Regions from separate parts of the Neobacillus sp. plas4 genome, predicted to be linked through region 2. Evidence: riboswitches for the same ligand, from Rfam matches in the RefSeq annotation. Region 2 holds a riboswitch; the other holds the start of a gene.
What was found. A riboswitch is a leader RNA that binds a small molecule or an ion and turns the genes downstream of it on or off. The one in region 2 is predicted to bind thiamine pyrophosphate.
Positions count from the first base shown of each region.

Region 1: linked by a shared signal. The riboswitch ahead of thiM (hydroxyethylthiazole kinase) and the one ahead of thiT (energy-coupled thiamine transporter ThiT) in region 2 are both predicted to bind thiamine pyrophosphate.

Region 1 is NZ_CM170152.1:3,052,548-3,059,053, forward strand. It holds gene AC2TFD_RS15160 (hypothetical protein) at 18-440, shown strand; gene AC2TFD_RS15165 (MHYT domain-containing protein) at 477-1,973, opposite strand; gene AC2TFD_RS15170 (TIGR01777 family oxidoreductase) at 2,195-3,103, shown strand; gene AC2TFD_RS15175 (hypothetical protein) at 3,427-3,738, opposite strand; TPP riboswitch at 3,918-4,029, shown strand; gene thiM (hydroxyethylthiazole kinase) at 4,130-4,936, shown strand; gene thiD (bifunctional hydroxymethylpyrimidine kinase/phosphomethylpyrimidine kinase) at 4,949-5,755, shown strand; gene thiE (thiamine phosphate synthase) at 5,764-6,414, shown strand.
Region 2 is NZ_CM170152.1:1,464,504-1,474,672, forward strand. It holds gene AC2TFD_RS07315 (MerR family transcriptional regulator) at 46-447, opposite strand; gene AC2TFD_RS07320 (histidine kinase N-terminal domain-containing protein) at 634-1,767, opposite strand; TPP riboswitch at 1,886-1,992, shown strand; gene thiT (energy-coupled thiamine transporter ThiT) at 2,118-2,693, shown strand; gene AC2TFD_RS07330 (FeoA family protein) at 3,023-3,247, shown strand; gene feoB (ferrous iron transport protein B) at 3,247-5,253, shown strand; gene AC2TFD_RS07340 (FeoB-associated Cys-rich membrane protein) at 5,273-5,428, shown strand; gene AC2TFD_RS07345 (helix-turn-helix transcriptional regulator) at 5,532-5,990, shown strand; gene AC2TFD_RS07350 (transglycosylase domain-containing protein) at 6,116-8,143, shown strand; gene sigY (RNA polymerase sigma factor SigY) at 8,724-9,281, shown strand; gene AC2TFD_RS07360 (YxlC family protein) at 9,235-9,582, shown strand; gene AC2TFD_RS07365 (sigma-Y antisigma factor component) at 9,579-9,779, shown strand; gene AC2TFD_RS07370 (ABC transporter ATP-binding protein) at 10,097-10,169, shown strand, end outside.

The DNA.
Region 1 (6,506 bases), 1.6 Mb from region 2:
AACAAAGGAGAACCGCAATGAGGAATATTGCAGCGTTATTTTCCATGTTAATGCCCGGATTTGGCCAAATCTATAATCGACAATTTCTGAAAGGTGTCTTTCTCCTGATCGTAGAACATTATGATAATGTTATGGGAAATATTAATACTGCCATTCATCTTGATTTTAATGGATTTCATCAAAAAGCATTAGAGGCAACCAATTTTCAATACATGTTGTTTTATCCAGGTTTCTATGTTTATGCAGTTTGGGATGCCTGGTACTTTGCAAAGCCAAATGCCGCCGATAAAACAAAATCCGCCATCCCTTTTTTGATTGGAGGGTTTCTGGGTGAATTTGGTGCGATATTTGCTTCACGGTTATCGATTCCCACTCTTACTGTTGGTTTGTTAATGATCGTACCAATGATTACTGGCATGATTATTTTTCGAAATCAATAAAAAGGCTTTACCTTTGTGTAGGTAAAGCCGACGCACTTAGGAAGATTGGGTTAATGTTAGATCGTCGTCCTCATTCATGCTTAGATAATCTAAATGACTAATCTCTATTGGTAAAGTGATGGTAACAGTCGTAGAACTATTTGGAACACTCTTTATTTCGAATTTTCCATTGTGATTTTGAATGATTTTCTTGCTTACCATTAACCCCAAACCCGTTCCTTCTGATTTTGTTGTGTAAAATGGAGTCCCTAATAAATGGATTTTATCCTGTGGGATCCCCACACCATTATCCACAATGGAAAGAACTAAATGAGCGTCTTTTTGTTCCATTCGAACCATTATCTTTCCACCATCAGGCATGGCTTCGATGGAATTCTTGATTAGATTGGCAGCCACTTGCTTAATTTGGTTTTCCTCGCACTTAATAAGAAAACGTTCGCCAACAAATTCTGGAAAAATTTCGATATTGTTCATAATCGCTTGGGTATTTAACAGGGTGATTACATTTTTAATACTGACCGATAGATCGGTTAAGGAATAATGAACAATATGGGGTTTTGACAGGACCATAAATTCACTTACGATAAAATTAATCCTGTTTATTTCGTCAATCATAATCTTCGAATAACGTTTATTGGTTTCTAAATCGTCGGTCTCATTCATCATTTGGGTAAATCCTTTTAATGTCGTTAATGGATTTCTGATTTCATGGGCCACCCCAGCAGCCAATTCACCCACCAGTGATAGTTTCTCCGATTCTCTTAACTTTTTCTCATGCTGATTAAGGTCCTTCATTTTTTTAATTAGTTTTTTATCAAGGAAAGCACTCGATAATAACATAATCAGCACGACAACAATAGCAGGGACACTAATGAACGAACTCAAGGTACTCGAATTAACCGAGTAATAGGTGGATCCAGAAATGAGATTTGGTTGATAGTGAAGAATGGTCCCCCACATTCCAATATAATGCATTCCTGCGATACCAATCCCCATTAATATGCTGCTCAATATCCGCCAATTAAATTTCATGGCATAGTGATGATTAAAGTAGAATAATACCCATAGTGAGCCGAATGCAGCTGTAAAAGCAATTAAAAAAGACAAAAGTACAATAGGCGTCTTATACGTGATAGAGAAATTTATATGCATCGCTTCCACACCTAAATAGTGCATACAAACGATTCCTCCACCCATCAACAGACTAGATAAAAAGAGTCTAAAAAGATTAGCTTTCATCAAAAAGAAGGCAAGCCCTGTGCCTGAGATGGAAATCAGCAGCGATAGTAATACTATTCGCGCATCATATTCAATTGGATTCGGCAGCTCCATCGCGAACATAGCAACAAAATGCATCGTCCAAATCCCAATCCCCATGGCAATCGCACAACCCAATAACCACAAATGGTATTTAATATTTTTAAAGATAATCATTTTCCATCTAAGATCTAACGCGATATATGAAAAAAGAATACCGAGAAGAATGGAAAAAACCAACCAGTAATCATTATAGGACCCTGCCATATGCTCCATCGTAAACCACTTCCAATTACTTTCTATTTCCTACCATGATTCACTTCCAAGCGAGAGATTATAACGGAAAAAGGAAAAACGGGAATTTGTACCTAATGAAACAAGAGGATCTGCAAACATTGAATATTGTTTATTTCGTTTAAAGTCAGAAGTTTCTTTGAAAAAAATGGTATAATTTTCATATATATTTTTCGGCACGTTGAATGAATCGGAGGGGAATTATGAAGATTGTAATTGCTGGGGGTTCCGGATTTATTGGTCAAAAGTTAGCAGCACTGCTTCTTGCTGAAGGGCATTCGATCGTAATTCTAACAAGACAAAAGAAGAAATCCTCTGATAAGCTGCAGTATGTTCAGTGGCTTATTGAAGGCACTTCACCAGAAAATGAAATTAATCGTGCAGATGCTTTTATTAATTTGGCGGGGGTTTCCATCAATGATGGGAGATGGACTAAGAGTCATCAGAAGCAAATATATGTCAGCCGGATGACAGCAACAGATGAGTTAGTAAGAATCATCTCAAGCCTGACTGAAAAGCCGTCTGTCTTAGTCAATGCCAGTGCTATTGGCATTTATCCAGCTTCTTTAAAGAATGTTTATAACGAAAATTCATCGGAAATAGCAGACGATTTTCTCGGCAGGACGGTACGTGACTGGGAAAATAAAGCGAAACTAGTAGAAGAACAATCCATTCGAGCGGTGTTTATGAGATTTGGTGTGGTGCTTGGGAAGGAAGGCGGAGCACTTCCGCTAATGGCGCTTCCTTATAAATTATTTGTCGGGGGAAGAGTGGGCTCAGGGGAACAGTGGGTATCTTGGGTTCATGTAACCGATGTCGTCCGCGCCATCCTCTTTGCCCTTGAACATCCTCATCTGAGTGGACCGGTTAATGTCACATCACCCTCGCCACTTCAAATGAGTGAGTTTGGGAAGGCAATAGGTTCTGTTTTACACCGCCCACACTGGTTTCCTGTACCTTCTTTCGTAATGAAAACAGTCCTAGGTCAAAAAAGTACACTCGTTTTGGAAGGTCAACACGTTATGCCTAAAGTGTTAATGGAGGAAGGATTTGAATTCACGTATCCATCACTTAAACCTGCTTTGGAGGATTTACTTACTTTTCATAAATAAGATTCAAACTTGTTTTTAATAGGCAATAATTTTAAGAATCTTAATAGACGGAGAAATTCCGCTTATTTGATAAAATACATTAAAAATATCGAAAATAGACGGAGAGATTCCGCCTATTTATAAATAAAACATAAAAATGGGGGATTTTGCATAGCATAACCGGAAAATTTCCGCTTATATTCCACGAATCATGCCCCATTTTTCAAATAACCGGAAAACTTCCGCTTATTTTACAATCGCTGGTTACTTATGCGCTATTCAACAGACTTATTTAACAAAGCCTTTCAAAATAAAGCAAAGCCCTACTCAATTGAGAAGGGCTATTACTTTTTCTTTTTGACTTTGACGATCCCATTGGCAAAATTATCTCTTTCAAAATAGCATATCACAACATCATCGACTTGAATGTTATCCCCCGATACGATGCTTTCTGCAGAAAAAATTATTTCCTTTCCATCATCGCTTTCACCGTAGTATTTATTCTCCTTAATTTCGCTAATCGTATATTCTATCGTAATGTACTCAGAGGATTCATCGTTAAGATTGGCCACTGTAGATGTGGTTTGTGATTTTACTATAACTAATATTACTAAGATTATTGCAAGCATCCCAAGGATGATCATTCTTTTCAACATAAAAATTCTACCTCCACTATGTATTTTAAGAGATGATGGGGGAAAGTAAATCCGACTTTAATCCTTTGGTCTTATTACCTATAACATACACTCTTTTTGAAGCTGGCGCAGATCCTATCAAATCCAATAAATTGACATATCGAAATTATTAGACTATTATAAGGGATAATTTATAAGATTTTTACTACTAGGGGTGCCCTGATAGACGGGCTGAGAGAAAAACGATACGTTTTTTAACCCTTTGGACCTGATCTGGATTATACCAGCGTAGGAAAGTAGCCAAGCGAAAATATCCTTTTTCTCTAACTATTTAAGCCGGGTCCTGTTAATGGATCTGGCTTTTTTATGTTTAAAAGAGTGATAGGATCATTATTTAGAAGGAGGAACTGCTATGAACAGCAGCGAAATGAGTTTAATTTTACAAAGAGTAAGAGAGGAGAACCCGCTCGTACATAATATTACCAATGTGGTCGTCACCAATTTTACGGCAAATGGGCTACTCTCTCTAGGGGCGTCTCCAGTAATGGCGAATGCTCCAGATGAGGTGGCGGACATGGTTCGGATTTCACGTGCCCTCGTGCTCAATATCGGGACTTTAAACAAAGAGGTGGTCAGCTCAATGATTCTAGCTGGAAAAACAGCGAACGAAATCGGAATTCCAGTAGTTTTTGATCCGGTGGGTGCGGGAGCGACTCCATTTAGAACGGAAATGGCACAAAAGATTATAGAAGAAGTGAAAATATCTGTTCTACGTGGAAATGTGGCTGAAATCGCCAATGTTGTTGGGGAAAAGTGGGAAATCAAGGGCGTTGATGCGGGTGAACAGCAAGGAGATCACGTGGAATTAGCCGTAAACGCAGCGAAAAAGCTCAAAACTACTGTCGTAATCACCGGAAAAGACGATGTTCTTACAAATGGCGAAACAACGTATCTAGTGTCCAATGGACATCACCTGTTAACGAAAGTAACAGGAACTGGTTGCCTATTAACCTCCGTTATCGGTGCATTTGCAGGAGTAGAAAAGAACTTTGTCCATGCTGCATTATCTGCTTTAACTTTCTATGGGATTGCAGCGGAAAAAGCATTCGAAAAGGTTGGTAATGTAGGGCCAGGCAGTTTCCAAATCGAATTTATCAATCAACTTGCCCTTGTTTCTTCAGAAGATATTCATCAATTTGCTTCATTCAAACAGCTATAAGGAGTGATCACCATGAAAAAAGCTTTAACGATTGCCGGCTCTGATAGTGGCGGCGGTGCAGGAATTCAGGCAGATTTAAAGACTTTTCAGGAGTTAGAGGTTTTCGGAATGTCTGCTCTAACCGCAGTAACAGCCCAAAATACATTAGGGGTTCAAGCTGTTTTTCCGATGACAGCGGAGGCCGTTACCAAACAAATCGAATCAATTGGCCAAGATATGGGAACAGATGCCCTTAAAACTGGGATGCTGTTTAATGCAGAGATCATCAAAGGTGTTTCCGAAAAAATAGAATACTATAATTGGAAAAATGTAGTGGTCGATCCTGTTATGATTGCTAAGGGAGGTGCATCGCTGCTACAGAATGAGGCAATTTCGGCCTTAAAACAATATTTGCTGCCTCTTTCGTTGGTCATAACACCGAATATCCCTGAGGCCGAGGTTTTAACGGAAATGTCGATTAAAACCGTAGAAGATAAACGGGCAGCTGCCAAACGACTTAATGATTTAGGAGTTAAGAATGTGGTCATAAAAGGCGGGCATGATGAAGACGAAAATGAATCAATCGATTTATTGTTTGATGGAATCGAATTTACGACATTTACAAGCACAAGAGTTCAGACAAAGAACACACACGGTACAGGGTGTACGTTCTCAGCGGTTGTCACAGCAGAACTGGCCAAGGGTTTAAGTGTATTTGAAGCAGTTTCGAAAGCGAAAAACTTTATACAAGCAGCGATTGAAGATCAACTCGAGATTGGTCAAGGGCACGGACCAACCAATCACTGGGCATATCGGAAAAGAAATCAACTGAAAAGGTAGGATTGCAGATGACGAAGACAATAAGAGAGGCATTGAAAGTCTACTTTATCATGGGCAGTACAAACTGCAAGGATCATCCTGCCCAGGTTTTGCAAGAAGCCATTGAAGGAGGAATTACCCTTTTTCAATTCCGCGAGAAAGGAATCGGAGCCTTAAAAGATGATAAAAAGGTTGAACTCGCCAAAGAACTACAACAAATATGCAGAGACCATCGAATTCCTTTCATTATTAATGACGATATCCGCTTGGCGATCGAACTGAATGCAGATGGTGTACATATAGGACAGGATGACGAGCCGATAGAGGAAGTCAGAAAGATGATTGGCAACGATAAAATCATAGGAGTTTCTGTACATAGTTATGAGGAGGCAATGAATGCATTAGAAGGTGGAGCCGATTATTTTGGAATCGGGCCTGTTTTTCCAACAAAAACAAAAGAAGATGCCAAACCATCTAACGGAACGAAGCTCATTGAAGAATTACGAGCGAGAGGGGTAACCATTCCGATTGTTGGAATAGGTGGAATCACGGCGGAAAATGCTGGGTCAGTCATCCAAGCAGGTGCAGATGGTGTATCGGTTATTACAGCCATAAGCCATGCTCCTTCCGTAACCAACGCAGCTAAAGCATTAAGAAATAGTGTCTTAGATACTCTTTAATCTTATCTATAAAGATTGGATGATTCTCGTATGGAAAAAAGTGAAAAACTTTATTCGTGCCCGTATTAACTCATTTTTGTGGATTACGGTAA
Region 2 (10,169 bases):
CGAATAATACGAGGTAAGGAGTCACCTCCTAGTAATATAAAAAAATTAACACTTAACAGTCAAAAGGGATTTCTTTAAGACTGATTTAAGCAGCATAAGATTGGTAGTTAAATTTTCTTTCTGCAGGTCATCCAATTTATAACTAATTGGAATGAGGTCAAATAAATCATTTTGCAGTTGATGCATTTGCTGTATAACTATATTTAGATGTTTTTCCACTTCTGCTTCACAAATTGATTTGTCTTTCCTCATATCTAGCTTTCTTTTAATCTCTTCAAGTGGAAAGTGTAAACTCTTACATTCTTCTATAAACTTTAAGTCCTTTAACGTTTCCTCAGAATAAATTCGGTAATTAGATTTGGAACGCTCTGCGTTTAATAAACCAAGTGAAGTATAATAATCGATTGTCCGCTTAGAGACCATTGCAATTTCCGCTAATTCACCGATACGATAGACAGCCCCATCATACCACCTCGATCACTAAATTTTAAAATAATTATAGTCAATTACAACTGTACAGTCAAACGTTCTAGTTTGAATAATAGTTAGTATCAATATTTTATGAATAAAGTTCCGCAGGTATGAATAAGAAAATTATAAATTTTCAAAAATAAAATAAGAAACAAAAGTCTCCTATAAAGGAGACGCAGCTAATGGTAATCTAATTGTAAATATCGTGATTTTAGGCGACGATGAACAGGTTAATTCACCTTTATGTTTTTCAATAATTTCTTTGCACACGAACAACCCGAGCCCGGTACCGAGTTTTTTTGTTGTAAAAAAAGGCTCGAATATCGTTTTACTTAATTCAGAAGGGATCATTGGCCCATTATTGGATATAGATAACATAACATGGGTGTTATTCTCAATATAACTGTTAATTTCGATGGTTGGGTTTGGAATTCTGTGATGAATTAACACGTCAATGGCATTAAAGATAATATTAATAAAAACCTGACGAATTTCATCTGCATATCCATAAAGAGAAATTTCTTCGACAATTTCTTTTTTTATTTTTACTTTACCATCTAAAATTGAAGGATATAAGAAATTTAAAACCTCATCAATTAATTTATTAAAATGAAATTCCTCTTTTTCTTTTCCTATTAGTTCTTTCTTTGATAATAATAAAAATTGTGAAATTCGAAAATTCAGCTGGTCTAACTCACTTGAAATAATCTCTAAATATTTCATATCCGGATGGTCAGCCTTAAGAAGTTGAATAAATCCTTGAATCGAAGTGAGTGGATTTCTAAATTCATGGATAAAACTTGATGTCATTTGCCCGAGAAGGGTTAAACGGTCTTGATGAGTCGAATCAATAAACATCGTTTTTTCTTCAATAATTTTGTTTTTAGCTTCTGTATAATGAGTAACTGCGTAATAAAGGAATTTATCAAAGCAGAAATTTATCCTATTAATTGATTCTTGAAGAACTGACCATTGTAAACCAGATTTCCCTAAATAACTGTATAAAATGGTTCTTCCGAGATTGACATTATAGACAAAATCGCCAATATTAATATTGGCTTGGGCTCTTTCTTCAGAAGTTTCTAATGCATGCTGTTGAATCATCTCTAATAAATCTTGTTCATTCAGTTTATGCATGTCTAGCACTATATTAAACATAGTTATCCCATTCTGCCTTATTTTTTCTTTAAAGGGATCTCCATCAGCTATGACAATTGAATTTTCCCACTCTTCTATTAAACTTTTTTTATTCTTATCAAAAAAAGTAATTAATTCCGTTTGTACTTCAGATACCATCACACTTTTCCTCCTAAGGCAAATCCGAACAGACTAGTTATTTAATTATACCATGATTAGGAGGTTTTCCTTGTAAAAGTTCTATAAAAATAGTATATTTGTTAAGAAATTAATTAAATATTTCCACAAGGGGAGCTGCTTTCGGTGGCTGAGAGTGAACGTTCGAGTTCTGACCCTATGAACCTGTTAGTTAACGCTAGCGTAGGGATGTGGTTTGCCAGATATCAATATCAAGCAATGCAGACAATCCTTATATGTCGTGCATTGCTTTTTTTTGTTAATAAGGCACCATATTAAATTACAGGAATAAGCCTATCGAACGTTCTCCAAAAAAATTAGGGGGAACAAGTATGGAAAAAAAGCGCAATAAAACATTATTTCTAGTCGAAGTAGCCGTATTTTCAGCACTAGCATATTTATTAGATTTGGTTTCAGGTCTCTTGTCGCTAAAAATATGGCCGCAAGGAGGATCCATTTCGATCGCGATGATACCAATTTTCTTAATGTCCTTTCGTTGGGGGTGGAAAGGCGGTATCCTATCTGGGTTTTTACTTGGATTACTTCAGTTCATTCTAGGCTTTTCGCAAATCTATACACTGCTTCAAGGTATTATTGATTATGGCATTGCCTTTTCAGTCGTTGGTTTAGCAGGAATTTTTGCTTCACAGGTGAAAAATTCTCTTGCAAATAATCACAAAAAAAGCTGGATCACTTATGTAGTTTTAGGTACATTCTTGGGAAGTGCATTAAGATATCTTGCTCACGTCTATTCCGGAATCGTATTTTTTGGTGAATATGCGCCTGCGGGTCAGCCAGTAGCTGTGTATTCCTTTGTTTACAATGGAACCTACATGCTTCCAAGCTTTATCGTAAGTGCAATCATTGTAATCCTGATTATAAGTGCGGCACCGAAAAAAATGATCTAAGATAAAAAGAGAAAAGTCCTTGACTTTTCTCTTTTTTTTGAAATAAAGGATGAATTTTTGAACCTAGATTACTGTCCAGCTCCAGCGCCCTAGCGGCTAGTGTCCTTCGGTCTCCGCCCTACGATAAGTCACCATCGAATCGCCTACGGCTCTTCGTGTTTCCTTTATCTCAGTTGGAGCCCTCCAGGCCATACGCCGCTGACCAGGGCGCTTACGCTTTTCTTATTTTATTTCGGTTTTTTGTCACATAATTTAGCAGATATAAATGGTAAAATTACCTTATAAATAAAGATAATCATTCTCAATTAACATATGTAAGGGTGATAGAAATGTTCGGATCATTTAAGGTAGGAGAGAAAGGAATCATCGTTAATATTTCTAAGGTAGGCCGCTTAGTACAGAGAAGGCTGATGGACCTGGGAATTACTGAGGGTTCAGAAGTTTGTGTTAAATGTATCATGCCATTTGGCGGACCAGTGATGATTGAATCATGCGGACAGTGTGTTGGTCTCCGCCGCAAAGAGGCACGCTTAATAGAAGTGGAGAGAGTTTAATGGAAGTTGCCCTCATTGGAAACCCGAATACTGGAAAAACCTCATTGTTTAATAATCTAACAGGATCCTATGAATACGTTGGTAACTGGAGTGGCGTAACCGTTGAGAAAAAGGTCGGAGTCTTTAAGAATAATATAGGAAGGTTAATTGACTTGCCTGGTGTTTATTCACTTAATCCATTATCAAAGGATGAAGGGGTTGTAACTTCTTTTTTCTTGGAAGAACAGGTAGACAGGCTGTTAAATATTTTAGATGCTTCTCAGTTAGAACGTAATTTACATTTAACCTTACAAATGCTTGAATATGAAAAACCATCTCTAATCGGCCTAAATATGGTTGATGTCGCATCAAAACGAGGAATTCAAATTGATCCTGAAAAGCTGTCACTAATCCTAGGGGTACCCGTTGTTCCTGTAGTTGCTCGGAGTGGAAAAGGGTGTGATCGATTAATTGAAGTTATTTCCACTGAATCCAACCATTCAAAGGTAAAAAAACATATTTATTATGGTGGTGCTGTAGAAGATGCCATAAATAAAATAAGTATGGAATTAATAGGGAAGACCAATCATTCACCTAGATGGCTTGCTATTCAACTATTTGAGAGCAATGAATATGTAAAAACATATCTCGCTGATTTTGTTGAGGTTCATAAGCTTGAAGAACTTATTTCCCAGTTAGAGTCTGTAGTTATACAAGAAAATAACAATGTAAAAACACTTGCAAGTTTTATATATATGAAGAGGAAAGAAGTTATAGAGAAAATTTTAAAGTCATCTGTTCAAAAAATAGGTACAACTAAACCCTTGTCGGAAAAAATAGACGCAATTGTTACCAATCGTTACTTAGGAATGCCAATCTTCCTGCTATGCATGTATTTGATGTTTATGCTGACGTTTGATTGGCTGGGAACACCATTGTCTGACATCCTTGATGGATTTTTGACTGGACCGGTAACAGCGGGATTTGAAAGCCTATTACTTGCGATACACGCTTCTGACTTTATCCATGCGCTGATTATTGAGGGTCTCATTGCAGGTGTCGGCGGGGTACTAGTATTTGTTCCACAGATTTTTATTCTTTTCTTTTTTATTTCTTTATTAGAGGATTCAGGTTATATGGCACGGGTTGCCCTCGTAATGGATCGGATTATGGAGTCTGTTGGGCTAAATGGAAAGGCATTTATTCCGATGATGATCGGGTTTGGTTGTAATGTACCTGGTATCATGGCTGCCAGAACAATTGAAACGTCACGTGAAAGACTAATGACAATATTATTAACACCACTCATGTCATGCTCTGCACGACTTCCTGTATACGCATTATTTGTTGGTGCATTTTTTGTTGGACACAAAGCTCTATTTGTGTTAAGTCTTTATGTTCTGGGAATTGTAATTGCATTACTATTAGCAAAAATATTCTCTAAAACCTTATTGAAATCTGAAATATCTCTGTTCGTTATTGAACTGCCGCCATATCGGCTACCTCAATTCCAGTCGCTTTGGAGAAGTACCTGGGATAAGGGAAAGGGCTTTGTTCGAAAAGCTGGAACATTTATCTTTGCTGGCTCTGTTTTCATTTGGCTGTTATCCTATACGGGACCAAATGGATTAAAAGTGGAAATGGATGATAGCTTTTTAGCAGCGATTGGGAATTTATTTGCACCAATTCTTGATCCAATTGGATTTGGGACATGGCAGGCAGCGGCCTCTCTAATAACAGGATTTTTAGCAAAAGAAGCTATTATTTCTACCATGAATATTATTTATTTCGTACCCGAAAATGCGAGTTTGCAAGGTTTACTGAGCGATTTCTATACACCGCTTGCTGCGTACAGCTTTATGGTTTTTATTCTATTATATATCCCCTGTTTGGCAACTGCCGCAACAATCTATAAAGAAACAGGTTCAAGAAAATGGACGGCTTTTTCAATTCTTTATGCCCTAATACTTGCGTATGTTTTATGCTTGTTTATTTATCAGGGCGGCAAGCTGTTTGGTCTAGTCTAAGAGTAGGAAGGTGATCTCAATGATAGCAAATATTATCATTGGCGCTGCGATTTTTGGTTACGCCACATGGGCATTGGTTAAATTTATAAATAAATCAAAAAAAGGAAAATGTGCAGCTTGTGATCTTGAAAAATCCTGCTCTAGTCAAAGTCAGTGCGGCATTCCCCCTAAATGAACAAAAAACTGCTATCATCAAATACGATAGCAGTTTTTTTCTTTTAATTTGTAGGGAACTTGTGTAATATTACACTAGTAGGAATTGAAAGTGGGTTACGAAGATGAATAGAGAAGAGATCATTAAGCTAGTTTCTGATAAATTACGATTAATCCGCACAGAAGCAGGTTATACACAAGATAAAATGGCTGAGATTATAGGTATATCCAAAAAAACACTGGTACAGATTGAAAAAGGGAGGGTACTTGCAAGCTGGTCAACGGTTGTATCAATCGTTGCATTGTTTCGAGAAACCGAAACAGTCCAATTTTTATTTGGAAATGAACCGCTAGAAGTTCTAGAGACAGTTGCGCGCGAAGGGATCGACTACCGAAAAATGAAAACATTTGGCGGCCGGATTTGGTGGCGAGAAGTGTTAAGAAAAAACGGCTTTATCCTTCAGCAGAATATTCTTAGTAAACATTTTCGTATTTTGGATGACAAACATTATCGGATTTATAGCAGCTTTGATGAGAAACAAGCGAAAATCCGCTTTAAAGAGGTTACCAAGCTATACCAATAAAGAGAAGCAATCGGGAAATATTTCGGTTGCTTTTTTATTTGCACCCATTTGGTTAATTTTTCCCCTTTTAGGGAAAAAGAAAATGATGTCCAACATAATTGTATATTTACATCAAGGAGGAGAGCATGAAAAAGGTTGTGAATAATTGGAAGCGGTGGCATATGACCCAAGTGATGGTTCTTTCCTTTTCTCTTCTGATTTTAGGCTTTTTAGGAATTGTATATGCTTATTCGATGGATGTGGATATTTCTCCACTAAAGAATGAACTCCCTCAAGCGACAGTATTTTATGATTTACATGGTGAAATTGCCAGCAAGATATCAGCCAACAAAAATGAAGGCATTTCAATTAAACATGTCCCTGACACGTTGAAAAATGCAGTCATCGCCATCGAGGACAGACGATTTTATGAACACCATGGTGTTGACTTTATCGGGATTACCAGGGCGCTTATCCGGGATATAAAGGCTGGCGGTATGGTAGAGGGCGGCAGCACCATTACCCAGCAGTTAACAAAAAACACGTTACTAACCTCACAAAAAACCTTGAAAAGAAAAGTAGATGAAGTATTTTTAGCAATGAAAATTGAGAGGCAATACAGTAAACAGGAAATCCTTCAAATGTACTTAAACCAGATCTATTTTGGTGATGGAGCATGGGGAATTAAGCATGCGGCACGAAATTATTTCGCAAAAGAAGTGAACGATCTGACGATTGGTGAATCAGCTTTACTTGCAGGTTTAATTAAGGCCCCTTCATCTTTAAATCCCTATCATCACTTAGAAAAAGCAACACAGAGAAGAAACCTTGTTCTAGCACAAATGAAAAAGCAAGGCTATTTAACACCACAGGAGTATGAACAAGCAATAAATGAAAAAGTAATCTTAAATAATAGAGGCGGGGACCCCTACCGAGGGAAATATCCTCACTATGTTGACCAAGTGTTTGAGGAAGCCATTAAGGAATATCATTTGTCTCAAGATGAATTATTAACAGGGGGATATAAAATCTATACCGAACTGGATCCTAATATGCAAAATTCGATGGAAAAAACCTACGAAAATAAGACCTTATTTCCAAAGGGAAGTGATCAAATTGTTCAAAGCGGCGGGATTCTGCTTGATCCAAAAACCGGCGGCATCCGAGCAATCGTTGGAGGACGCGGGGAACATACCTTTAGAGGCTATAACCGTGCAACTCAATTAAAGGCACAGCCAGGCTCATCGATAAAACCGCTGGCAGTCTACACGCCTGCACTAGAAAACGGCTGGAAAATAACAGATATGTTAAAGGACGAACCAATGAGCTTTGGGGAGTATGAACCAAGCAATTACAATCATGAATATGCAGGCGAAGTACCTATGTACGAAGCGGTAAAGGATTCGAAAAATGTTTCAGCCGTGTGGCTATTAAATGAAATTGGGATTGAAAAGGGATTAGAGGCAACGAGAAGATATGGGATTCCTTTAGAAAAGGGTGACCGAAATCTTTCCCTTGCTCTAGGGGGTGTAGAACGCGGAGTATCTCCCTTAATAATGGCTGAAGCCTATTCTGTTTTCGCAAATAATGGTGTCCGAAAGAAAGCCCATGTCATTAATAAAATAATAGATGTAGAAGGCAATCTGGTAGCAGAGTGGAAGGAGAGGAAAGAAAAAGTTACAACAAAAGCTGTGACGGATCAAATAAATACGATGCTGCTTGGAGTAGTAGAGCAGGGGTCGGGGAAGAGTGCCCAAATACCAGGCATAGAAATTGCAGGGAAAACAGGTTCAACACAAGTGCCAATCGAAGGGGTTAAAGGTGTTAAAGATCAATGGTTTGTTGGCTATACACCGGAGTTAGTTGGAGCGGTATGGGTAGGATACGATAAAACCGATGAGAAACATTACCTTAAAACAACAAGTGGTGGAGGGGCAGCAATTGTGTTCCGTGAAATCATGAAAGAAGCATTAAAAGATACTCCTCCCACACGTTTTAATGTCCCACACATTGATACGTTGATGAAAGATAAACAAGAAGAGGAAGAGATAATTCGAAAATCACTTGAAGAGAATTTTTATGAAGGTGCCAGAAAATGGGAAGAAAAATGGCGTAGGCAAAAAGAAAAATGGGAGAAACGCTGGAATAAAATAGGACCTAATTTTAATCATTAATAGGGTGGCGGAACGAGATTGCCCATGTAGTCCTTCATAGATGTGATGAAGGACAAATCGAATGGAAACAAGGTGAGTTTTGTCCTTCATAGGTGTGATGAAGGACAAATCGAATGGAAACAAGGTGAGTTTTGTCCTTCATAGGTGTGATGAAGGACAAATCGAATGGAAACAAGGTGAGTTTTGTCCTTAATAGGTGTGATGAAGGACAAATCAAATGGAAACAAGGTGAGTTTTGTCCCTTCATAGATATGATGAAGGACAAATCGAATGGAATCTAGGTGAATTTTGTCCTTCATAGATGTGATGAAGGACAAATCGAATGGAAACAAGGTGAGTTTTGTCCTTCATAGATGTGATGAAGGACAAATTGTATGGAATCTAGGTGAGTTTTGTCCTTCATCAATCGCGTTAGTAAGTATTCGAACCCAGGCACGAAGAAATTCGTGCCTTTTGTGATAGAATAAAGTAGATTTTGGATTATAAAAAAGTAAAAAATCAGTGAACGAAAATCGTGCATACACGTCTTATACATAAATAAATAAAAGAGGGATTGATGGGGGAAAGAGAGGACTAACGGATGGATCCAATCATAAAAAGTGCAAAAGAAGGGGATCATCTTGCATTTGCTTGTGTTTTTAAAGAAAATTATCCATTCCTTGTAAGGTATTTATTGAAAATTACAATGAATCCCGATATAGCAGAAGAACTCGCACAAGATACTATGGCAAAATGTATTCAAAAAATTCATCTCTATAATGGTCAAAGTAAATTTTCAACTTGGTTAATCTCCATTGCTACCAATTCATACATTGACCAATGTAGAAAGCAAAAAAGAGAGCGTAAATGGAAAGGACAAGAGGAAGTTTTTCGTAAGTTAAAATGGCATTTTGAAAGCCGTAATGAGGAATGGAATGATGCCTTGGAGGCATTAGGAAAATTGCCAGTAGATGTACGGGTCCCAATCGTACTTAAACATTATTATGGATATTCCTATGATGAAATTGGTGCTTGGATGAAAATTTCCCCTGGTACGGTTAAATCAAGAGTCCATAATGGAATTTTGGCAGTAAGAAGGGAGCTGAAACTAGGTGAAGAAACAGAAGGTCGTCCAACTCGAAAACGAACATCAAAATAAACATGACTTAGATGCTATTCACAAACTACAAGAAGGGTTAAGTAAGGTTGATCAATTCCCTATCTATACTCCTGATTTACAATGGTTTGAACAAATGGTTGAGGTTGAAATGGAGAAAAACAGGAAAAATTTACGAAAAGAATTATCCTTGTTTATTATGACCGCATTAATGATTTTAAGCGGAGTCATTGTTTCTTTATATCAAATGCCGACCGTTTTTATACTAATTCAAATTATTACCACGGTTTTTATTGCACTTTATACCATGAGCCGTTTTAGTAAGAAGGTGAAAAATCAATGACTCAAGAACTTTCACCAGCTGTTATCATTCTAATAGCTGGGATACTGCTGCTTCAAAGTATCTTTTTATTCTTAGATGCCAGGAAACGCAACCATAATTATTGGTTATGGGGAATCGTTGGTCTTATTCAAGCACCAATGCCAACACTTTTTTACTTATTATTTGTACGAAAGATTTTTCGAAAAAAGACAGATTAGTCGTTAGGAAAATTCTGAAAAATAGCAATTGACATCTAAATAAACTGGTGATACTCTAACAAAGGATGAAAAAAAAGGAAATGGAGGGTTACAAAATGATTGAAGTAAACGGAACTTTATCTGCAACTGAATATTCGAATGTAACCTGCGTCCTTTTGACCTTTTTTGGTGAGTCGATTTAAAAAATTGGATGGATTAAAACACAGGTTACGTTCTTTTTATACGTAACGTGTGTTTTTTTGTCTCTATTTTTAGGTGGGGCATACTGCACTCTATTGCGGTATGCCTTTTTCTTTTTTTTACAAGGGGGGTTAGACATGTTTTCAGTTTTAAAGAAATTAAGTTGGTTTTTTAGAGAAAACTGGCAGCGTTATCTGATTGCGATTACAT